Linked DNA regions of Pseudoduganella albidiflava. The protein of the gene in region 1 binds, or shares a complex with, the protein of each later gene. Links are inferred from orthologs where the notes say so. Each region holds a gene or a part of one and is shown on either strand. Other genes may lie near its edges. The genes, in order: EYF70_RS13105 and dnaN.

Evidence for each region.
Region 2: the proteins of EYF70_RS13105 (region 1) and dnaN are in contact, whole or in part, in a cryo-EM structure (PDB 8GIZ), measured with the Escherichia coli proteins. The link is inferred for Pseudoduganella albidiflava from one-to-one orthologs.

The regions. Positions count from the first base shown.
Region 1 is NZ_CP036401.1:3,157,399-3,160,519, forward strand. The notes cover bases 60-2,858. They hold EYF70_RS13105 (DNA polymerase III subunit delta'), read left to right. Parts: upstream 60-845; coding sequence 846-1,871; downstream 1,872-2,858. Other genes in these bases: mltG (endolytic transglycosylase MltG), read left to right, coding at 60-187; tmk (dTMP kinase), read left to right, coding at 214-843; EYF70_RS13110 (PilZ domain-containing protein), read left to right, coding at 1,961-2,350; EYF70_RS13115 (GNAT family N-acetyltransferase), read left to right, coding at 2,377-2,858. In the rest of the region: more of mltG, read left to right, coding at 1-59; more of EYF70_RS13115, read left to right, coding at 2,859-2,892. UniProt on the Escherichia coli protein: Part of the beta sliding clamp loading complex, which hydrolyzes ATP to load the beta clamp onto primed DNA to form the DNA replication pre-initiation complex.
Region 2 is NZ_CP036401.1:7,330,200-7,333,380, forward strand. Bases 79-2,937 are described here. They hold dnaN (DNA polymerase III subunit beta), read right to left. Parts: upstream 2,132-2,937; coding sequence 1,025-2,131; downstream 79-1,024. Other genes in these bases: gyrB (DNA topoisomerase (ATP-hydrolyzing) subunit B), read right to left, coding at 79-964; dnaA (chromosomal replication initiator protein DnaA), read right to left, coding at 2,304-2,937. In the rest of the region: more of gyrB, read right to left, coding at 1-78; more of dnaA, read right to left, coding at 2,938-3,181. UniProt on the Escherichia coli protein: Confers DNA tethering and processivity to DNA polymerases and other proteins. Acts as a clamp, forming a ring around DNA (a reaction catalyzed by the clamp-loading complex) which diffuses in an ATP-independent manner freely and bidirectionally along dsDNA.

The DNA.
Region 1 (3,121 bases):
CTACACGCGCAACGGCCTGCCGCCGACGCCGATCGCGCTGCCGGGCGTGCAATCGCTGGGTGCCGCGCTGGCGCCGGCAAAGACGACGGCTTTGTATTTCGTCGCCCGCGGCAACGGCACGAGCCATTTTTCCGATAACCTGACCGATCACAACCGGGCGGTCAACCAGTACCAGCGCAGGCAATGAGTGGGAAGTTTATGAGCAGGGAGTCGATGAGCCAGGGTACCCCGGCGGCACGCGGCAAGTTCATCACGTTCGAGGGGATCGACGGCGCCGGCAAATCCACGCACATCCAGTACGTGGGTGAGCTGATCCGCGCCCGTGGCGTGGAGCTGGTCAGTTCCCGCGAACCGGGCGGCACGCCGCTGGGCGAGAAGCTGCGCGAACTCGTGCTGCACGAAGCCATGCACCTGGAAACGGAAGCGCTGCTGGTCTTCGCCAGCCGCCGCGAGCACATCGCCCAGGTGATCGAGCCGGCGCTGGCACGCGGCGCCTGGGTCATTTCCGACCGCTTCACCGACGCCAGCTTCGCCTACCAGGGCGGCGGCCGGGGGCTGGAACTCGTCAAGCTGGACACGCTGGCCAACTGGGTGCACCCGGAACTGTGGCCGGACCTGACGATCCTGTTCGACGTACCGCTCGAGGTGGCGCGGGCCCGGCTCGACGCCACCCGCCAGCTCGACAGGTTCGAGCAGGAAAAGGCCGACTTCTTCCTGGCCGCGCGCAACGAGTACCTGCGCCGCGCCGCGCAGGAACCGCGGCGCTTCCGGGTGATCGATTCCACCCAGCCGATCGATGCGATCCGCGTGCAGCTGGCGGCCATCGTCGCCGCACTGGAGTGACCATGGAAACGACTTCCGCGATCTATCCGTGGCAACGCGATGCGTGGCAGACCTTGCAGCAGGTGCGCCAGCGCCTGCCCCACGCGGTGCTGTTCCACGGCCCGGCCGGCATCGGCAAGGCCGACTTCATCGAGCATTTCGCCCAGTCGCTGCTGTGCGAGGACGTGCGCGCGGACGGGCACCCGTGCAATGCGTGCGCGTCGTGCGGCTGGTTCGTCCAGCAAAGCCACCCGGATTTCCGGCGCATCCGCCCCGAAGCGCTGGAGGACGACGGCGCCGGCGAGGGCGAGGAGGGCGAGGAAAAGAAGAAGAGCAAGGCGCCTTCCAAGGAAATCAAGATCGAGCAGGTGCGCTCGCTGGCCGATTTCATGAACATCTCCACGCACCGGCAAGGCTTGCGCGTGGTGGTGCTGTATCCGGCCGAGGCGCTGAACATGCCGGCCTCGAATGCGCTGCTGAAGACGCTGGAAGAACCGCCGCCGGGTACCGTGTTCCTGCTGTCGTCGAACAGCCTGGACCGCCTGCTGCCGACCATCCTGTCGCGCTGCCGCAAGTTCGCGCTGTCGATGCCGCCGCACGCCGAGGCGCTGGCCTGGCTGGAATCGCAGGGCGTGGCGCAGGCCGATGGCTGGCTGAGCGAGCAGGGCGGCGCGCCGCTGGCCGCGCTGGCCCAGGCGGAAACCGGCAGCCGCGAGGACATGGACACGCTGCTGCAGTACCTGGCCCACCCCTCGGTCGAGAATGCGCTGCGCACGGCCGACAAGATGCAGAAGGTGCCGCTGACGTCCGTAGTGGCGTGGCAGCAGCGCTGGCTGTACGACCTGTTCTCGCTGAAGCTGTCCGGCCGGATCCGCTACTATCCCCGCTACCAGCGCGAGCTGAAGGGGCTGGCGGACCGGGTGCCGGTGTCCGGCCTGCTGGCGGCGATCAAGAGCACGGCCGAGCGGCGCGCCACGTCGGACCATCCGCTGTCGCCGAAGCTGTTCCTGGAAGACCTGCTGCTCGACTATACGTCGTGCTGCCGCTGACGATGCAAGAGTGACGATGCATGAGTGACGATGCCTGAATGACGATGCATGAGTGACGATGGACTGATGCCGATGATGGACAAGTGCCGATGAGTACCATACCTCCCGATCCGAATGCCGCCGGCAATGCCGGGCCGCCCACCCGGCCGGCCGTGCTGTCGCTGGCCATCAAGGAAAAGGCGGCCCTGTACGCGGCCTACATGCCCTTCCTGAAGAACGGCGGCATCTTCGTGCCCACCACGCGCAGCTACCGCATCGGCGACGAGATCTACCTGATCCTGTCGCTGATGGATGACCAGAACAAGTACCCGATCGCCGGCAAGGTCGTGTGGATCACGCCGGCGGGTGCCAACAACAACAAGGCGCAGGGCATCGGCGTCCATTTCCCGGACGACGAAGCGGGCCAGCGCACCCGCGCGCGCATCGAGGAAATCCTCGGCGCGGCCCTGCGCTCTTCGCGCGCCACCCATACACTGTAACCGCCGGCCTCCGGGTCTTTCGCCACATGTCTTTCCAACACCGTCTCGCCACCCTCGACGACCTGCCCGCCATCGTCGCCATCTACAACAGCACCATCGCGTCGCGCGAGGTCACCGCCGATACCGAAGCGGTCTCCGTCGAGTCGCGCCTGAACTGGTTCCATGAACACCAGCCCGGGCGCCGCCCGCTATGGGTCATCGAACGCGCCGGCGACACTTCGGCGCACCCGGAGATCCTCGGCTGGATTTCGTACTCGAATTTCTACGGCCGCCCGGCCTATTCCGGCACGGCCGAGGTGTCGATCTACATCCACGAAGCTTGGCGCGGCAAGGGCATCGGCAAGTACGCCCTGAGCGAAGCGATCGCCTTCGCGCCGCAAGTGAAGGTCCATACCGTGCTCGGCTTCATCTTCGGGCACAACGGCGCCAGCCTGGCGCTGTTCCGCAAGTTCGGCTTCGAGGAATGGGCCCACTTCCCCCGCGTCGCCAACCTGGACGGCGTCGAACGCGACCTGATCATCCTGGGCAAGCGCGTCGCCTGACTTGTAAGGAAGAAGATAGGCACCAGGAAAATCGCGACGGACCCGAAAAAATGGGGACGGACCCCATTTTTCGGGAAACATTGCCAGGAAAATAGGGTACGTCCCCATTTTCGGTGAAACATTTCTTTTCACTCGGCGACTCTGGAGCGGAAAACCGGTGACAGGCTCCAGTTAATTTGCAACATTTCCTGGAAAACGGAGCCTGTCACCGGTTTTCGTGGATCGGCTA
Region 2 (3,181 bases), 4.2 Mb from region 1 along the record:
TCATCGCCGCGCGCAGGCCGGTCAGGTGGGTACCGCCGTCGCGCTGCGGGATGTTGTTGGTGAAGCAGAGTACCTGTTCATTGAAGGCATCGTTCCACTGCATCGACACGTCCACGGAAATGTTCGTGTTCTGGTCGGACATGCGGTCGCCGGTGGCCTGGAACACGGTCGGGTGCAGCACCGTCTTGGCCTTGTTGATGTATTCGACGAAGCCGCGCGTGCCGCCTTCGAACGCGAAGATCTCGTCCTTGCCGGTGCGCTGGTCGGACAGCTTGATGTTCACGCCGTTGTTCAGGAACGAGAGTTCGCGGATACGCTTGGCCAGGATCTCGTAGTGGAACTCCACGTGGGTGAAGATTTCCTCGTCGGCCCAGAAGTGCACGTCGGTACCGCGCTTGTCGGTTTCGCCGATCACCTTGATCGGGGAGACGGCGACACCGTCGCGGATCTCGATCTCGCGGTTCTGCGGCACGCCGCGCACGAATTCCATCTGGTGCACCTTGCCGTCGCGGCGCACCGTCACGCGCAGCAGTTTCGACAGCGCGTTGACGCAGGAAACGCCCACGCCGTGCAGGCCGCCGGAGACCTTGTACGAGTTCTGGTCGAACTTGCCGCCGGCGTGCAGCTCGGTCAGCACGATTTCGGCGGCGGAGCGCTTCGGTTCGTGCTTGTCGTCCATCTTCAGGCCGACGGGAATGCCGCGGCCATTGTCGGTAATCGAGATCGAGTTGTCCGAGTGGATCGTCACGTGGATCTCGGTGCAGTAGCCGGCCAGCGATTCGTCGATCGAGTTGTCCAGCACTTCGAAGACCAGGTGGTGCAGACCGGTGCCGTCCGAGGTGTCACCGATATACATGCCGGGGCGCTTGCGGACTGCTTCCAGGCCTTCCAGGATCTGGATCGAGGAGGCGCCGTAATCCTCGGAGTTGACCTGCACTGGTACTAGGTTTTGGCGTTCGGACATGGACTACTTTCTCAAAAAACGTATTACTGTCGATTTCAAACTGCGTGCGAACGGGGGCGATCAGATCCGCATCGGCATCACGACATACTTGAAGTCGGGATTGTCCGGAATCGAGATCAGGGCGGACGAATTCGAATCGCCCAGTGCCACGTTGACCTGGTCGCACTTCAGGTTGTTCAGCACATCCAGCAGGTAGGTGACGTTGAAGCCGATGTCGAGGCTGTCGCCGCCGTAGTCGATTTCCAGTTCCTCGACCGCTTCTTCCTGGTCCGCGTTGGTGGACGAGATCTTCAGCGAGCCGGGGCTGATGATGCAGCGTACGCCCTTGAACTTATCGCTGGTCATGATCGCGGCGCGCTGCAGGGAGCGCAGCAGTTCGTCGCGGCTGATCGTGAAGTCGTTCTTGTAGCCCTTCGGGATCACGCGCGTGTAGTCGGGGAACTTGCCTTCGACCAGCTTGGAGATCAGTTCGATGTCCGTGAAGCCCAGCTTGACCTGGTTGGCGGCGATGTCCAGCTGCACCGGTTCATCGTTTTCTTCCAGCAGGCGCTGCAGCTCGATGATGGTCTTGCGCGGAATGATCACTTCCTGGCGCTCGAAGGCCTGTTCGGTCTTCACCTGGCAGAACGCGAGGCGGTGGCCGTCGGTGGCGACGGCGATCACGTTCTCGCCATCGAGCACCAGCAGCAGGCCGTTCAGGTAGTAGCGGATGTCTTGTTGGGCCATCGCGAAGTGCACCATGTTGAACAGGTGCTTCAGCGTTTTTTGCGGCAGCGTGAACGAGGCGTTGAAGGTTTCCGCTTCCTGCACGGTGGGGAATTCCTCGGCGGCCAGCGTTTGCAGCGCGAAGCGCGATTTGCCGCTCTGGACCGTCAGGCGCTTGTTCACCAGCGTCAGCGACACGTCGCCCGATTCCGGCAGCGCGCGCAGGATGTCGAGCAGCTTGCGCGCGGCCACGGTGGTGCCGGTCACCTCGGCGCCGGAACCGATGTTCGCGTTCGTGGTGATCTGCACTTCCGTATCGGTGGACAGGAACGAGACGGCTTCGCCTTCCTTGCGGATGAGGATATTGGCCAGAATCGGCATGGTGTGCCGACGCTCGACAATACCGCTCACGATCTGCAGTGGCCGGAGTAGCGTATCTCGGGTGGTTTTGACCAGTTGCATGGATATCCTCGATAAAAAATTAAAGGGTCAGTTTATTGCTGAGTGTTCTGAATGATAAGGCATAGCGTTCTTGAACCCCGGACGCGAAACCTGGGGTCAGACCCGGCGGGTCTGACCCCAGCATCTGCCGTTGGGGGCAAATCCAGAGTCGACCATTCGCCGAAAGTCAATGTCACCCCTTGAGCGTCTGCTCCAGCACGTGCAACTCATGGTTGCACTCCGGGTTCTTGGTGCGGTCCTGCGCGATCTTGCGCACGGCGTGCAGCACCGTGGTGTGGTCGCGCCCGCCGAACAGTTCGCCGATCTCCGGAAGGCTCTTCTGCGTCAGTTCCTTGGCCAGGTACATCGCGATCTGGCGCGGCCGCGCGATGTTCGCGGGGCGGCGCTTCGAATACATGTCCGCGACCTTGATATTGAAGAAATCGGCCACGGTCTTCTGGATGTTCTCCACGCTGATCTGGCGGTTCTGCACGGAGAGCAGGTCCTTCAGCGCTTCCTTCACGATATCGATCGAGATGTCCTTGCCGTGGAAGCGGGAGTAGGCCAGGATCTTGCGCAGCGCGCCTTCCAGCTCGCGCACGTTCGAGCGCAGGTGCTTGGCCACGAAGAAGGCCACGTCGTCGGACAGCGTCACGCCTTCCGACTTGGCCTTCTTCAGCAGGATCGCCACGCGCATTTCCAGTTCGGGCGGCTCGATCGCCACCGTCAGGCCGGAATCGAAGCGCGAGATCAGGCGGTCGTCCATGCCCGTGATCTCTTTCGGATACGTGTCCGACGTGATGATGATCTGCTTCTTCGCGGCGATCAGCGCCTCGAACGCATAGAAGAATTCTTCCTGCGTGCGGCTCTTGCCGCCGAAGAATTGAATATCGTCGATCAGCAGCATGTCCAGCGAGTGGTAGTAATGCTTGAAGTCGTCGAAGCCCTTGCGCTGATAGGCGGTCACCACGTCGCGCACGTACTGCTCGGCGTGGATGTAGCGGATGCGCGCGCCCGGCTGGTCGGCCATCACCTGGTTGCCGATCGCGTGGATCAGGTGGGTCTTACCCA